DNA from 4 places in the Pseudoduganella sp. SL102 genome. Region 3 is predicted to be linked to each of the others. Evidence: predicted binding sites of a transcription regulator. Region 3 holds the regulator's gene; each other region holds the start of a gene.

Region 1 (3,946 bases), 120 kb from region 3:
GTCCTGGCATGCATGCCAGGACTCCCTCCTGACCCCAGCCCTTCGCTGTTGGGGTGGATGCATGCGCTTCCAATGTGCCGGATTACGCTTAACTGAACGGCATTACGGCGGCCAGGCCTGTCAGTACTTCTTGTTCGGGTCGATGCTGGTGTTCTGGTTCGACAGCCCGCCGGCCTGGTTGACGTTCTTGTCGGTCAGGTCGGAGTCGCCGCGCCCCAGGTCCAGCGCGTCGCTGCCCAGGCCGGTGCCGCTGCCCAGGCCGCCGCTCTGGCTGGACAGGCCGCTGCTGCTGCCCATGCTGCCGCTGCCCATGCTGCTGCCCGAGCCGCCGGACAGGTTGCCCGACTGGCTCTGGCCAAAGCTCGAGCCGCTCTGCATCGTGCTGCTGCCGCTGCTCATCACGCTGCCGGTGGAGGTCATCTGGCCAGGCATCGCCTGCGCGGCGCCGCCCCAGAAGCTGCTGATCTGGCTGCCGAATTCGGCGCTCGCCATGTCGGGCCAGCGGTCCTTGTCGAAGCCGGGGGCGTTTTCCAGGCGTTCCTTCGCCACGTCCAGGATGAAGCGCTTGTTGACGGTATCGAGTTGCAGCGCCTGCCATGGCACGGCGAACAGCTTGTCGCCCATGCCCAGGATGCCGCCGAACGACAGCACGGCATAGGCGATTTTGCCGGACTGCATGTCGATCATGATTTCTTTGATGTCGCCCAGGTCTTCTTCCTGGCGGTTGTACACGTCTTCGCCCATCAGCGTGTCGGCACCCATCAGGTGCGGGCCGGGGCCATCGTTGTCGCGGTCACGGTAAATGCCAAACGGGTCTCGGTCGAGATAGCTCATGTTGGTCTCCTGTGATGCAGTTTGTGGAAAGGCCGCCGCGCGTGGCCCGGCGGTGCGCATGCCAGAATAGCGCAAGCGGATTTTTCGCGTCCTTACCGGAATTCAATAGTGTGGCCGGGCTCCGTTGCAGGGAGGCCCGACAGAACGGAGGAATCATGGTCAAGCGAAATGCCGGCGCGCGCCTGGTGCGCTCGTTGATGAAGGCGGGAACCGCCCAGCAAAAGGCGGCGGTGAAGATGGTCGGGTCCATGCTGGCGTTGCCGAAGAGCAGCGTGCGCAAGCGGCCCGCGAAGAAGGCCGCGGTGGCGGGGCCCCGCGCGCGCACGCCGCCGGCCACGCCGGTGGCGCCCGGGCGCTGGCTGGCCGGCCATCACCTGGCGGGGGCCCAGCAGATGCAGTACTGGCTGTACCTGCCGCAGGGCGAAGTGCCACAGGAAGGCAGGAACCATGGCTGGCCGCTGGTGCTGATGCTGCATGGCTGCCAGCTGACCGCCACCCAGTTCGCGCAGGGCACGCGGATGAACACGGTGGCGGAAAAGAAGGGCTATGCGGTGCTCTATCCGCAGCAATCCGTCACCGTGCATGCGCAGCGCTGCTGGCGCTGGTTCGACCGCGCCACGCAGCAGGGCGGCGGCGACGTGCAGCCGGTGGCGGCCATCCTCGGCAAGGTGCTGGCGCAGTATCCGATCGACCGGCGCCGCATCTACGTGTGCGGCATCTCGGCCGGTGCCGGCCTGGCCAATATCCTGGCGCTCAATTTCCCCGACCTGTTCGCGGCGGTCGGCCTGCATTCCGGGCCCGTGTTCGGCGCCGGCCACGGTACCGTCGGCGCGCTGGGCGTGATGCGCCATGGCGGTGGCTTGCGGACCGAGCCGGCCATCCGTGAAGTGCTGGCGCGGCGTGCCAATTTCCCGCTGATGCCCGCCATCCTGTTCCAGGGCGATGCCGATACCGTGGTGCATGCGGTGAACCAGCAGCAGCTCGTGCGACAGAGTTTGCTGTTGAACGGCGTGCCGGCCGATACACCGGTCAAGGTCACGCGGCGCGGCACCCGCAGCGGGCATGAGATCCGCGATTACCAGGTCGGCAGCAAGGTGGTGCTGCGGGTGGTGCGGGTCGATACGCTGGACCATGCGTGGAGCGGCGGCGACACGATGATCGCCTTCCACGGCAAAGGGCCGGATGCCAGCCGGATGATGCTGGAGTTTTTCGGCAAGCACCGGCGGTAACAGCCATCGTCGCATAGTGCCTTGGCGCTCCCTCGAGCCGGGCTGGCGCCACACGATTGCCAGAATGTCATTGTCAAAACGGCCCATCGATAGTACTGTATAGGCATACAGTATTTCTTTGAATCATCACCCATGGCCCAACTTGCTCCGCTCGCGGCGCCGGAAGCCTTGCATCCCTCACTCTGGCTTGCATCGCAACTGGCGCAATCGCACGATCGCTGCGTCGACACCGGACACCCGGTCCTGTCGGCCCAGTTGCCGGGCGGCGGCTGGCCGACGGGAACGCTGGTGGAATTGCTGCTGCAGCAGCCGGGGATCGGCGAAATGCGCCTGCTGCAACCGGCACTGGGGGCCTTGAAACGGCCCATCGTGCTGGTGCAGCCGCCGTATGCCCCGCAGGCGCTGGCGCTCGATGCGCTGGGCATTTCCCCCACCCAGCTGGTGTGGATCCGCAACACGGGCAAGAGCGCCGATGCGCTGTGGGCCGCCGAACAGATCCTGCGCAGCGGCTGCTGCGGCGCATTGCTGCTGTGGCAGCAGCACGTGCGCAGCGAAGCGCTGCGCCGGCTGCACCTGGCGGCGCAAAGCGGCGAAACGCTGTTCTGCCTGATGCGGCCGCTGGCGGCCGCGCAGGATGCGTCGCCGGCGCCGTTGCGGCTGGCATTGCGGCCCGCCGCCGGGGGGCTGCAGATCGATTTTGTAAAACGCCGGGGGCCGCAACGCGATGCGCCATTGTTCCTGCCCTTGACCCCTTCTTTACTGCAACGACATGCGCCTCTGGATCGGCCTGCACCTGCCCCGGCTCCCGCTCGAAGTATTTTGCCCGAGCTGGTCGGCTGACGCGCTCACCGCGGTGCTGGACCACGACGCGGTGCTGGCCGTGTCGGGCGATGCGCGCCGCGCCGGGATCGTGCCGGGCATGCGCCGCGGCGGCGCGCTGATGATGGCGCCGGAAGCGCAGTTGCACGAACGCGCGCCGGAGCGGGAAAGCGAAGCACTGCACGCGGTGGCGATGGCGATGCTGCAGTTCACGCCGCAGGTGGCCGAAGCCGAGGAAGCCACGCTGCTGATGGACGTGGGCGCCAGCCTGCGCCTGTTCGGCGGCATCCGCCGCCTGTGCGCCTTGGTGCGCGCCAGCCTGCGCAAGCTGGGTTTTACCGCCGTGCTGGGCGTGGCGCCCACGGCGCGCGGCGCCTGGCTGCTGGCGCGCGGCGGCGGTGGCCGGGCGATCCGGCTGGAGAAAATGACGGCGCGGCTGCACCGGCTGCCGGCCAGCCTGCTGCCGCCGGCGCGGCCCTACATGACATGGCTGGAAGGTATCGGCTGCCTGTCGGTGGGCGACGTGGCGCGCCTGCCGCGGCCAGGCCTGCAGCGGCGCTGCGGGCGTGCGCTGCTCGACGTGCTCGATGCGGCGCTGGGCCACGCGGCCGAGATGTTCCACTGGATCGAGGCGCCCACCACCTTCCATGCCAAGCTGGAGCTGTTTGGCCGGATCGAGAACACCGATCTGCTGCTGGCCGGCGCCTGCCGCCTGCTGCAGCAGATGACGGGCTGGCTGAACGCCCGCCAGCTGGCCGTCGAGCGCATCACGCTGCTGCTGGAGCACGAGCGGGGCAAGGTGGCGCGGCCGCCCACGCCCGTGGAGATTGTGCTGGCCGAAGCGGTCTGGCGTGACGACCACCTGGTGCGCCTGCTGAAGGAACGGCTCGCCAAGCTGGAACTCGAAGCGCCCGTGATCGGGCTGGTGCTGGAAGCGCCGCATGTCAAGCCGATGGCGCCGCTGTCGGATTCGCTGTTCCCCGAACCGGGCGGCAGCAGCGAAGACCGGCAGCGCCTGTTCGAGGTGCTGGTGGCGCGGCTGGGAGCGGACAACGTGCTGCAGG
Region 2 (3,946 bases), 830 kb from region 3:
GTGACCTGCTGTTTCAGCGCACGCAGCGATGCCGCCTGCGCCTTGCTGCGGCCCTCGGCCAGTGCCTCGGCGAAGTTGGCGAACAATACGGTGAACCACAGCCACACCGCGATGGCGGCGATGAATCCGGGGCTGGCTTCGCCGCTGCCGGTGGCGGCCTGCGCGGCCAGCAGCGTGGTGGCGATGCTGCCCACGTAGACGACGAACATGACCGGGCTGCGGAGCTGCACGCGCGGGTGCAGCTTGCGCAGCGCATCCAGCGCGGCGGCTCCCGACAGCCGGCGGTCGAACAGGGTGCTATCCATGAAAACCTCTTAGTGGAAAAGTTGCAGGTGCTCGACGACCGGGCCGAGCGCCAGCGCGGGCACGTAGTTCAGCACACCCACCAGCAGCACGACGCCGATCAGCAGTGTCACGAACAGCGCGCCATGGGTCGGCATCGTGCCGGCCGTGACGGGCAGCCGCGCCTTGCCGGCCAGCGAACCGGCGATCGCCAGCACCGGCACGATCACGCCGAAGCGGCCGAACCACATGGCGATCGCCAGCATCGTGTTGAAGAACGGCGTATTGGCGGACAAGCCGGCAAACGCGCTGCCGTTGTTGTTGGCGGCGGAACTGAAGGCATACAGGATCTCGGAGAAACCGTGCGCGCCGGGATTGGCGATGCCCGCCGTGCCGGCCTCCGCCACCACCGCGACGGCGGTACCGGACAACACCAGCAGCGGCGTGACGAGAATGGCGATCGACGTCATCTTCATCTCGTAGGGGCCGATCTTCTTGCCCAGGTATTCCGGCGTGCGGCCGATCATCAGGCCGGCGATGAACACCGCCAGGATCGCGAACACCAGCATGCCGTACAGCCCGGAGCCGACGCCGCCGAAGATCACTTCGCCGAACTGCATCAGCAGCAACGGCACGGCGCCGCCCAGCGGCATCAGCGAATCGTGCATCGCGTTCACGGCGCCGCAGGAGGCGGCCGTGGTCACGGCCACGAACAGCGCCGATCCCTTCACCCCGAAGCGGGTTTCCTTGCCTTCCATATTGCCGCCCGACTGCAGCGCGCCGGCCGCCTGGTCCACGCCAAGTGCCTGCAGCGCGGGGTGCGCGGCCTGCTCGGCGGCGAACACCGCGAGCGTCATCAGCACGAACACCACCGTCATCGCCGCCAGCACGGCCCAGCCCTGGCGGATATCGCCCACCATGCGGCCGAACGCAAAGCACAGCGCGGCGGGAATCAGGAAGATCGCGAGCAGCTCGATGAAATTGCTCAGCGCCGTCGGGTTCTCGAACGGGTGCGCGGAATTGGCGTTGAAGAAGCCGCCGCCGTTGGTGCCCAGCAGCTTGATCGCTTCCTGCGAGGCGACCGGGCCCATCGCCAGCGTCTGCACACCGCCTTCCAGCGTGGCGACGGCGCGGTAGGCGTCGAAGTTCTGGATCACGCCCTGGCTCATCAGCAGCACGGCCAGCAGCAGCGACAGCGGCAGCAGCACGTACAGCGTGGCGCGGGTCGCGTCGACCCAGAAATTGCCGATGGAACCCGTGGCGCGGGCCGCGAATGCCCGGATCAGCGCGAACACCACGGCGATGCCGGTGGCGGCCGAGAAGAAATTCTGGCCGGCCAGCGCCACCATCTGGGTCAGGTAGCTCATGGTCTGCTCCCCCGCGTAGCCCTGCCAGTTGGTGTTGGCGACGAAGCTGACGGCCGTGTTGAACGACGAATCCGGGCTCACGCCGGGCAGCGACTGCGGATTCAGGGGCAGCCACCCCTGCAGGCGCTGCACGGCATACACGAACAGCGTGCCCAGCGCGTTGAAGACGATCAGCGCGGTGGCATAGGCTTGCCAGCCCATGGTCCGGTCGGCCGGCACGCCGGCGGCGCGATACAGCGCTCCTTCGAACCGGTGCAGCCAGCCCAGGCCCCGGATCGGGCCATCGCCCTCGCCCACCCGGGCCAGGAAGGCGCCCAGCGGCCAGGCCAGCGCCAGCAGCACGAGCAGGAAGGCGCCCAGCAGGATCAGCGATGGGGTCGTCACAGCGCCTCCGCCTTCAGGAGCGCCACCAGCAGGTAGACGAACAGGGCGGCGGCAGTGGCGGCGCCGGCCACGTACACGACTTCGGTAGGGTTCACGGCCGGCTCCCCAGGCGGGCGCACCCCGCCGCCATGCCCCATGCCAGCGCGGCAAACGCGCCGATCAGTGCCAAAAACACGCTATCCATCGCTTTCCTTCCAGCTGTTGTCATGGAAGGCAGGTTATCGACGGGGGTCTAAAAACGGGGTAAAGACTTGCCGCCCCCGTGTAAACAAGGTATAAAAACGCCTTTTTACTGTATATTCATACAGCATTTGTATAATGTGTCCCACCCGGCGGCACCGTGTCGATGCGAGAGCGCTTGCTTTCCGGCCCGGCGCCTCGGCTAGAATGCCGGACTATCCGCTACCGCGTCCACCATCCGTTTCAGCTTCAATTACGCAATTTGCAAGTATGGCCACCAAAAAACCAGTTTCCGACTACAGCGAATCATCGATCCGCGTCCTGAAGGGCCTCGAACCCGTCAAGCAGCGTCCCGGCATGTATACCCGGACGGAAAATCCGCTGCACATCATCCAGGAGGTGATCGACAACGCATCCGATGAGGCGCTGGGCGGCCATTGCCGGAACATCGTCGTCACGCAGAACGGCGATGGCAGCATCACCGTCGAGGACGACGGCCGCGGCATCCCGGTCGGCCTGCACCCGGAAGAAAACGTGCCCACCGTGGAAATCGTGTTCACCCGGCTGCACGCCGGCGGCAAGTTCGACAAGGGCTCGGGCGGCGCGTACGCGTTTTCCGGCGGCCTGCACGGCGTCGGCGTGTCCGTCACCAACGCGCTGTCGAAGCGCCTGGAAATCAATGTCTGGCGCAAGGACGACAAGGGCAACGGCTACCACACCATCGTGTTCGAGAACGGCGACCTGGTGCAGCCGCTGGCCTCCGGCCCGGCGCCCAAGGATGGCAAGAAGTCCGGCACCCGCGTCACCGCCTGGCCCGATCCGAAGTATTTCGACTCGCCGCTGATTTCCCAGGTCGAGCTGCAGCGCCTGCTGCGCTCGAAGGCGGTGCTGCTGCCGGGCGTGACCGTCACGCTGAAGAATGCCAAGACGGGCGACGTGCAGACGTGGCAATACAACGACGGCTTGCGCGGCTACCTGATGGAAGCGCTGGCCCAGACCGGCAACGGCGAAACCTGGGTGCCCCTGTTCGAGGGCGAGCAGTTCGCCGGCCCGGACGCGGAAGGCTTCGCGGAAGGCGAAGGCGCCTCGTGGGTGGTGGCATGGACGGAGGAAGGCGCCATCATGCGCGAATCCTACGTGAACCTGATTCCCACGCCGAATGGCGGCACGCATGAATCCGGCTTGCGCGAAGGCTTGTTCGGCGCGATGAAGAACTTCGTCGAACTGCACTCATTGTTGCCGAAAGGCGTAAAACTGCTGCCGGAGGACGTGTTCGCGCGTGCCTCGTTCGTGCTGTCGGCGAAGGTGCTCGACCCGCAATTCCAGGGCCAGATCAAGGAACGCCTGAACTCGCGCGACGCGGTGCGCCTGGTCTCCACGTTCAGCAAGCCGGCGCTGGAACTGTGGCTGAACCAGCACATCGACTGGGGCAAGAAGCTGGCCGACCTGGTCATCAAGCAGGCCCAGTCGCGCCTGCGCTCGGCGCAGAAGGTGGAGAAGAAGAAATCGTCCGGCGTGGCCGTGTTGCCGGGCAAGCTGACCGATTGCGAATCGACCGACGTGTCGCGCACCGAACTGTTCCTGGTCGAGGGCGACTCGGCGGGCGGCTCGGCGAAGATGGGCCGCGACAAGGAATTCCAGGCCATCCTGCCGCTGCGCGGCAAGGTGCTGAACTCGTGGGAAACCGACCGCGACCGCCTGTTCGCCAACAACGAGATCCACGACATCGCGGT
Region 3 (3,946 bases):
GGTCAGCGCTTCGGCGATGTCGAAGTTGGTGACGGAGCCGAACAGGCGGCCATCGACACCGGCTTTTTGTGCCACGGTCACGGTCATGCCGTTCAGCTTCTCGCCCTGGCCTTGTGCGGCAGCCAGCTTTTCAGCGGCGGCTTTTTCCAGTTCGGCGCGCTTGGTTTCAAACTCGGCCACTGCGGCCGTGGTGGCGCGGCGTGCCAGTTTTTGCGGGATCAGGAAGTTACGTGCGTAGCCGTCCTTGACCTTCACCACGTCGCCCAGGTTGCCGACGTTGATAACTTTTTCCAGCAGAATGATTTGCATAATGTTCTCCAGTTCTATCTGTACTGCTGCCGATTAGGCGTGGTGCAGATCGGTGTACGGCAGCAGGGCCAGGTAGCGCGCGCGCTTGATCGCGGTATCCACTTGACGCTGGTAGTGCGCCTTCGTGCCGGTCAGGCGTGCCGGCATGATCTTGCCGTTTTCCTGGATGAAATCTTTCAGGGTGTCGACGTCTTTGTAATCGACTTGCTCAACGCCAGCGGCGGTGAAGCGGCAGAACTTCTTACGCTTGAACAGCGGGTTCTGCTGTTTGCGCTTTTCTTTCAGCTTGGCTTTGTTTTTGTCGAACTTTTTACCGAATGCCATTTTAGGCTCCTGTATTAAATATTGTGTCGCTCAGGCGGCACGAAAATCAATGATGTGAAAAACCAGGCTCTTGCTGTTGCGGCTTTTCCTGGCAAGGAACCCCGAAAATTCGTAGGCACCTCCCAGTGGCGCGGCGCTGAAACGGCCTGAAATCTCTCCCGCGGCGACCGCGGCGATTTCAAATTCCGTCTGGCGGGCAATGCCTGCCTCGACCTGCTGCGAACTGTGCTGCAATACTGCATTCACGATTGGCAGCCCGGCGGGGGTGTAGCGAATGACTTCCCGCTCGGCGATCAGGCCGGTGAACCTCAGCTCGTTCAGCAAGACTCCCCGGATTTAGGCTGCAGCTGCTGCAGGAGCGGCCGCGGCTTCAGCGCGGTGGCTCTTGGCGGCGTCTTCACGCTGGACCGACTTCATCATCGGCGAAGGAGCGGTTTCCGCTTTCTTCATCTTGACGGTCAGGTGGCGCAGCACGGCATCATTGAATTTGAACGCGGTTTCCAGTTCGACCAGAGTGTCGTTGTCGCACTCGATGTTCATGCAGATGTAGTGAGCCTTGGCCAGCTTCTGGATGGAGTACGCCATTTGACGGCGGCCCCAGTCTTCCACGCGGTGCACGTTACCGCCGCGCGAGGTCACGCTGGCTTTGTAACGTTCGATCATCGCGGGCACTTGCTCGCTCTGGTCCGGATGGACGATAAATACGATTTCGTAGTGACGCATGCAAACTCCCTTAAGGACTGTTGATAGCCCACCCTGGCGTCAAGACAGGTGTGGGAAGAGGTAAGCCCGCAAGCATAGCAGGAATTTTCAGCGATTGCTAGCCACCGGGAAGGCCCTCACCCCTGCCGCAGGGCCGAGAACGCGCGCTCCGGCGCGCTGCGCGGCAGGGCCGAATCCCCAGAGCGGGCGCCCTTTTCCCGACTATTTCCGCCGCCCACCGTGCCCTTCGGCCGGATTCCGCAAATATTTCATGTTCGAACGGTGTTTTCCCTTGCATTCCCTTTAGCACTGTACAAAAATACAGACTGTTCATATCCACAGCTAATTTCACGGCTATTCGCATCATGATCAAGCTCACCGCTAGGCAGGAACAAATTCTCAACCTGATCAGGGATGCCATCGAGTCCACCGGCTTCCCGCCAACCCGCGCCGAGATCGCCGCCGAGTTGGGGTTCAAGTCGGCCAACGCGGCCGAGGAGCACCTGAAGGCGCTCGCGCGAAAGGGCGCGATCGAAATCACCGCCGGCACGTCGCGCGGCATCCGCCTGCTGGGCGATCGGGCGGCGCGCCCGGCATCATCCACGTCATCGTCGACACCATCACAATCCGGCTTCGACTCCCTGCCGCAAGTGCCGGCGGCATTGCTGATGCAATTGCCGCTGATCGGCCGCGTGGCCGCCGGCTCGCCGATCCTGGCGCAGGAAAACCTGGAAAAAACCTACAGCGTCGATCCGGCCCTGTTTTCGGCGAAACCGGATTTCCTGCTGAAGGTGCGCGGCGAATCGATGCGCGATGTCGGCATCATGGACGGCGACCTGCTGGCCGTGAAGAAGGTGGACAGTGCCAAGAACGGCCAGATCGTCGTGGCCCGCATCGGCAGCGAAGTCACCGTGAAGCGCTATCGCCGCACCGGTTCCACCATCGAACTGCTGCCGGAAAATCCCGACTTCAAGGTGATCACCGTGACGCCGGAAGACGAGTTCGCGCTGGAAGGGCTGGCCGTCGGGCTGCTGCGCACCTGGCATTGATGGCCGTTTGCATTGATGGCCGTTTGCATTGATGGCCATTGCATTGATGGCCATTGCATTGATGGCCATTGCATCGAAAGCCACCCGCGGGCCGGGCGTCAATTATCCGGCTGCCCTTCTCGTCCATCACCCGCTTGGACTGACTGACGCTTGGACAGGCTGACGCTTGGACAGGCTGACGCTTGGTCAACTGATGGCACTACGCGAAAAACCCTGCTGAAGTACGGCGGCGCCTGACTCCGGCTGGCGCGACGGTTGCGGCATCCAGCCGCGGCCGTCGCGCCGGCACATCATGCGTCCAGCGCCTGCCGGAAATCCTCGACCAGGTCGGCGGTATCCTCGATGCCGACCGATACGCGGATCAGCGATTCCGCAATGCCCATCGACGCGCGGCGCTCGGCGCCCATCTCATAGAAGATCGTGTGCGCGACGGGAATCACCAGCGTGCGCGTATCGCCCAGGTTGGACGCCGGCACGGCGATCCTCAGGCGGTTCAGGTAATCGAAGCAGTCGATGCCCTCGCGCAGTTCAAAGCTGAACAGCGAGCCATAGGCCTTGAACAGGTCGGTGGCGATGCCGTGCTGGGGATGCGACGGCAAGCCTGGATAGTGCACAGCCGCCACGCGTGGATCGGCCGCGAGCATGTTCGTCACGGCCACGGCGTTGGCGCAGGTGCGCTCCATGCGCAGCGCCAGCGTTTCCGCGCCCACCGCGATGTGGTGCGCCGCTTCCGGGCCCAGCGAGGCGCCGAAGTCCCGCAAGCCCTTGGCACGCACTTGTGTGATGCCCCACATCGCCGGCGCCGCCTTCTTGTAGTTCTCGAAAATGTTCGGGAAGCGCTGCCAGTCATAGGCGCCGGTATCGGTCAGCGCGCCGCCCAGCGCGTTGCCGTGGCCGGCGATCGACTTCGTCAGCGAATTGACGACCAGGCCGGCACCCACGGTTTTCGGCTGGAACAGGTACGGCGTGGTCATCGTGTTGTCGACGATGTACAGGATGCCCTTCGCGGCGCACAGCGCGCCGATACGCTCCAGGTCGGCAATCTGGGTGCGCGGATTGGCGATCGTTTCCACGAACACGATGCGCGTGTTGTCCTTCAGCGCGCTTTCGACGTTGGCGACATCGGTCGCATCGACGAAATCGACGCCGACGCCCTGCCCTGCCACCGTCTGCCACAGCGAATTCGTGTTCCCGAACAGGAAGGACGACGACACCACGTGGTCGCCGGCGCGCAGCAGCGCCTGGAACACGGCGCCGATCGCCGCCATGCCGGTGGCGAAGCACAGCGTGGCCACGCCGCCTTCCATCTTGGTGATCTTTTCCTCCAGCGCGGAGACGGTCGGGTTGCCCTGGCGGCCATAGCGGAAGCCCGGCTCGCGGCCCTGGAATACCGACGCCAGCTGGCGCGCATCCGTATAGCCGAACGCCACGGACGTGTGGACGGGCTTGTGCAGCGAACCCTGCTCGATGGTCTTCTGGCGGTCGCCGTGCAGGATCGTGGTGGTGAAACCGTAGTTTTTCTTTTCGCTCATATCGTCGTGGAGAAAGGTCCCAGCCAGCGC
Region 4 (3,946 bases), 220 kb from region 3:
CGTTCTTGTCGTCTTCCGACAGGCCCAGCGTGCCTTTCAGGTGGCGCAGCACGCGCAGGTTGGTCAGCGGGTGCGTATCGCTGGCAATCGTCTGCGCCAGCGCGCGCACGCGGGCACGCCCCAGCGCATCTTGCGGCAGCAGCGGCATGACCGGATGCACTTCTTCCAGGTATTCGATGATCGCCAGGGATTGCGCCAGCGTGGCGCCGTCCGTTTCCAGCGCAGGGATCAGCTCGCTGGGATTCACGGCCCGGTAGGCGGCGCCATGCTGCTCGCCGCCGTCCTTCAGCAGGTGGACCGGTACCGCATCGTAGGCGACGCCCTTCAGGTTCAGCGCGATGCGCACGCGGTAGGCGGCGGAGCTGCGGAAGTAGGTGTACAGCTTCATGGTGGGGTCTCCGTATTATTCAGCCGACATATTAGCCGCTCCCGCGGGCAACCGGCCATGGCCGGCACGCCGGGCGGACCGGCCGCCTATAATTGCCCGGTCCACGTTTCCACACTGCCTCCATGTCGCACAACACCATCGAGATCAACCGCGCGATGGACCGGTTCGACGGCCACCATAGCGTGTGGCTGTTCGGCTACGGTTCGCTGATCTGGAAAGCCGATTTTCCCTACCTCGAACGCCGCCCGGCCTGCATCGCCGGCTGGGTGCGCCGTTTCTGGCAAGGGTCGCACGACCACCGCGGCACGCTGGAAGCACCCGGCCGTGTCGTCACGCTGGTGCCACAGGAAGGCGCGCTCTGCTACGGCATGGCTTACCTGGTGACGCCGGAAGAATTCGCGCACCTCGACCACCGGGAAAAGAACGGCTACCTGCGGCTGCCGATCGATATCCGCTTCGACGGCGGCGGCAGCGAGGAAGGCCTGGTCTACATTGCCCGGCACGACAATGCCGCTTACCTGGGCGAGGCGCCGGAACTGGCGATCGCGCGGCAGATCGCCGGCGCGCGTGGGCCCAGCGGACCGAACGTGGAATACCTGGTGCACCTGGCGCACGCGCTCCGGGAGATGGGGCACGTGGACGAGCATGTGTTCGCGATCGAGCGGCACCTGGCCACGCTGGCCAAACAACAGACCAAATAACGGACCGATAACGGACCGATACGGCGCCGCGACCGCGGCAACCGGCTCAGAACAGGCTCATCTGCCCCACCGCCTCCGCCCGCTTCGCCTTCGCCCCCACCGGCGGCACCACCAGCGGGCGCCTGAATTGCGTGCAATCGAGCTGCCTGAACCGGCTGCCCCGCCCGGCCATGCCGCAGCGCTGGATGGCTTTTTCCACCCGTTGCCGGATCAGGTCCGCCCACAGGCCCTGGCCGCCCATCCGCGTGGCGAACGAGGCATCGTAATCCTTGCCGCCGTGGATTTCACGCACGCGGTTCATCACGCGCTGGGCACGGTCCGGGAAATGCGCTTCCAGCCATTGCTGGAACAGCGGGTTGACTTCCCATGGCAGCCGCAGCACCACGTAGCTGGCCTGGATGGCGCCGGCATCGAAGGCGGCCTCGATCACTTTTTCGATTTCCGGTTCCGTCACGAACGGGATGATCGGCGCCACCGACACGCCGACCGGTATGCCCGCTTCGGTCAGCGTGCGGATGGCCCGCAGCCGGCGCTCCGGCGCCGCGGCGCGCGGTTCCAGCGTGCGCGCGATCTTCGGGTCCAGCGTGGTCAGCGTGATCGACGCGGCGGCCAGGCGCTTTTCCGCCATCGGTGCGAGGATATCGATATCGCGCTCGATCAGGGCCGATTTCGTGATCAGCCCGACGGGATGGCGGCATTCCTGCAACACCTCGAGCACGCGCCGCGTGAGTTTCAGCTCGCGCTCGATGGGCTGGTACGCATCGGTATTCACGCCCAGGGCGATCGGCTCCACCGCATAGCCGGGCTTCGACAGCTCGCTGCGCAGCAGATCGGCCGCGTTGACCTTTGCATACAGCTTGCTTTCGAAATCGAGCCCGGGAGACAGGCCCAGGTAGCTGTGCGATGGGCGCGCAAAGCAATAGATACAGCCGTGCTCGCAACCGCGGTACGGGTTCAGCGAGACACCGAACGGGATGTCCGGCGACTGGTTGCGCGACAGGATCGACTTCGCCGTTTCGTCGGTGACCTGGGTGCGCCAGACGCGGGGCTCTTCTTCCTCGCGCAGCCAGCCGTCGTCGAAGGTTTCGCGCACATCCACTTCGTAGCGCCCCTGCACGTTGGCCACGGCGCCGCGGCCCTTCAGCGCGCGCAGCGAACGGGGCATCAGCATGACCTGCTCGGCTTGTGGATCGACGTTGCGGGCAAAGTCGCTGCCAGCGAAATCGTTGCCTGTGAAATCATTGCCAGCGAAATCGTTGCCTGCGTTGTTGAGGTGGTTCGTGGTGAAGTTGTCTCGGTGCATGATCGCTCCAGCGTCTCACTATGACTGTATGTATATACAGTATTCTAGGCCGTTCTTCAAGGGCATGCAACCGCCGCACGCACTTGGCAGTTCGCCAACTGGTATGATTCGCAATTGCCCGTCCGGAGCCAACCCGGACCCACCACACACGAGCAATATGACTACCAAAAATCCGTCCTTCCTGGCCAGGATCCCGCTTGCCTTCAGCGCTTTCTTCAAGACGCTGGGCGACGCCGAATTCGCCGGCCGTTACCAGAATGACCAGATCGGCCCGGTGGCTGCCCCTCCTGCACCGGCGCCTGCACCTGCGCCAGCCCCGGGACCCGCGCCAGCCCCCGCGCCGGTAGCGCCGCCGCTGCGCGAAGCGACTCCGGATGCCGCGCTGCAACTGCTGTCGCTGCTGCAGCGCGAGGCACGCCTGATCGACTTCACGCAGGAAAACCTGGCCGGCTATTCGGATGCCGATATCGGCGCGGCGGCCCGCGTGGTCCACGAAGGCTGCAGCAAGGTACTCAAGGAACACTTCACGATCGAACCGGCGCGCGCCGAAGCCGAAGGCAGCCGCGTGACGCTGGAAGAAGGCTTCGATGCCGCCGCCGTGCGCCTGACCGGCAACGTCGTCGGCAAGCCGCCCTTCAAGGGCACGCTGAGCCACCGCGGCTGGCGCGCCACGGCCGTGCGCCTGCCGAAACTGGCCGAAGCGCATGACGCGAAAATCCTGGCACCGGCGGAGGTGGAACTGTGAGCGACGAAAACATTACGCCGCCAAGCAACACGCCACCAAGCAACACGCCCCGTTATGCGATCGGTATCGACCTGGGCACCACGCACAGCGCGCTGTCGTACGTCGACCTGGCCGGCAGCGATGGCGAGAAGACCCGGCAGTCGGTGCTGGGCGTGCCCCAGCTGACGGCGCCCGGCACGGTCGAGGACCTGCCGCTGCTGCCCTCGTTCCTGTACCTGCCGCACCCCGATGAACTGCCGCCCGGCGAGCTCGCGCTTCCGTGGAGCGCCGAAGGGGAAACCTCGGTGGCCGGCGAAATGGCGCGCAGCCGCGGCGCCACCACGCCGATCCGCCTGGTGTCCAGCGCGAAGAGCTGGCTGTGCCACCCCGGCGTGGACCGCCGCGCCGCCATCCTGCCGAACGACGCGCCGGAAGAAGTGACGCGCGTCTCGCCGCTGACGGCGTCCACCCGCTACCTGGCCCACCTGCGCCAGGCGTGGAATGCCGCGCATCCCGAAGCACCGTTCGGCGAACAGGCCGTGACGGTGACGATCCCCGCCTCGTTCGACCCGGCCGCCCGCGAACTGACCGCCGAGGCGGCCCGGGCCGCCGGCTACCAGGCCGTGACCCTGCTGGAAGAACCGCAGGCCGCGCTGTACAGCTGGATCCAGGGCAGCGAAGGCCGCTGGCGCAAGGAAGTGAAGCCCGGCGACATCATCCTCGTCGTCGACGTGGGTGGCGGCACCAGCGACTTCTCGCTGATCGCCATCACCGAGCGCGACGGCGTGCTGGAACCGCACCGCGTGGCCGTGGGCGACCATATCCTGCTG

The links. The regulator LexA, encoded in region 3, represses DNA repair genes until DNA is damaged. The targets are predictions, from matches to a motif close to ACTGTATNNNNATACAGT.
Region 1: a site for LexA is predicted at 2,158-2,175, ahead of imuA (translesion DNA synthesis-associated protein ImuA). Genes of this name have one in related genera too.
Region 2: a site for LexA is predicted at 2,325-2,342, ahead of OU994_RS29135 (DNA topoisomerase IV subunit B). Genes of this name have one in related genera too.
Region 4: a site for LexA is predicted at 2,416-2,433, ahead of OU994_RS24585 (PA0069 family radical SAM protein). Genes of this name have one in related genera too.

The regions. Positions count from the first base shown of each region.
Region 1 is NZ_CP115554.1:6,165,606-6,169,551, reverse strand. Features, by position in the region: gene OU994_RS26120 (PRC-barrel domain-containing protein) at 121-834, opposite strand; gene OU994_RS26115 (PHB depolymerase family esterase) at 990-2,063, shown strand; gene imuA (translesion DNA synthesis-associated protein ImuA) at 2,196-2,903, shown strand; gene OU994_RS26105 (DNA polymerase Y family protein) at 2,833-3,946, shown strand, end outside.
Region 2 is NZ_CP115554.1:6,876,416-6,880,361, forward strand. Features, by position in the region: gene kdpB (potassium-transporting ATPase subunit KdpB) at 1-305, opposite strand, end outside; gene kdpA (potassium-transporting ATPase subunit KdpA) at 315-2,033, opposite strand; gene OU994_RS29130 (potassium-transporting ATPase subunit F) at 2,030-2,128, opposite strand; gene OU994_RS29135 (DNA topoisomerase IV subunit B) at 2,484-3,946, shown strand, end outside.
Region 3 is NZ_CP115554.1:6,043,787-6,047,732, forward strand. Features, by position in the region: gene rplI (50S ribosomal protein L9) at 1-309, opposite strand, end outside; gene rpsR (30S ribosomal protein S18) at 343-633, opposite strand; gene priB (primosomal replication protein N) at 664-954, opposite strand; gene rpsF (30S ribosomal protein S6) at 970-1,356, opposite strand; gene lexA (transcriptional repressor LexA) at 1,701-2,384, shown strand; gene OU994_RS25580 (cystathionine gamma-synthase family protein) at 2,675-3,916, opposite strand.
Region 4 is NZ_CP115554.1:5,823,710-5,827,655, forward strand. Features, by position in the region: gene maiA (maleylacetoacetate isomerase) at 1-388, opposite strand, end outside; gene OU994_RS24580 (gamma-glutamylcyclotransferase) at 511-1,089, shown strand; gene OU994_RS24585 (PA0069 family radical SAM protein) at 1,136-2,260, opposite strand; gene OU994_RS24590 (DUF2760 domain-containing protein) at 2,550-3,137, shown strand; gene OU994_RS24595 (Hsp70 family protein) at 3,134-3,946, shown strand, end outside.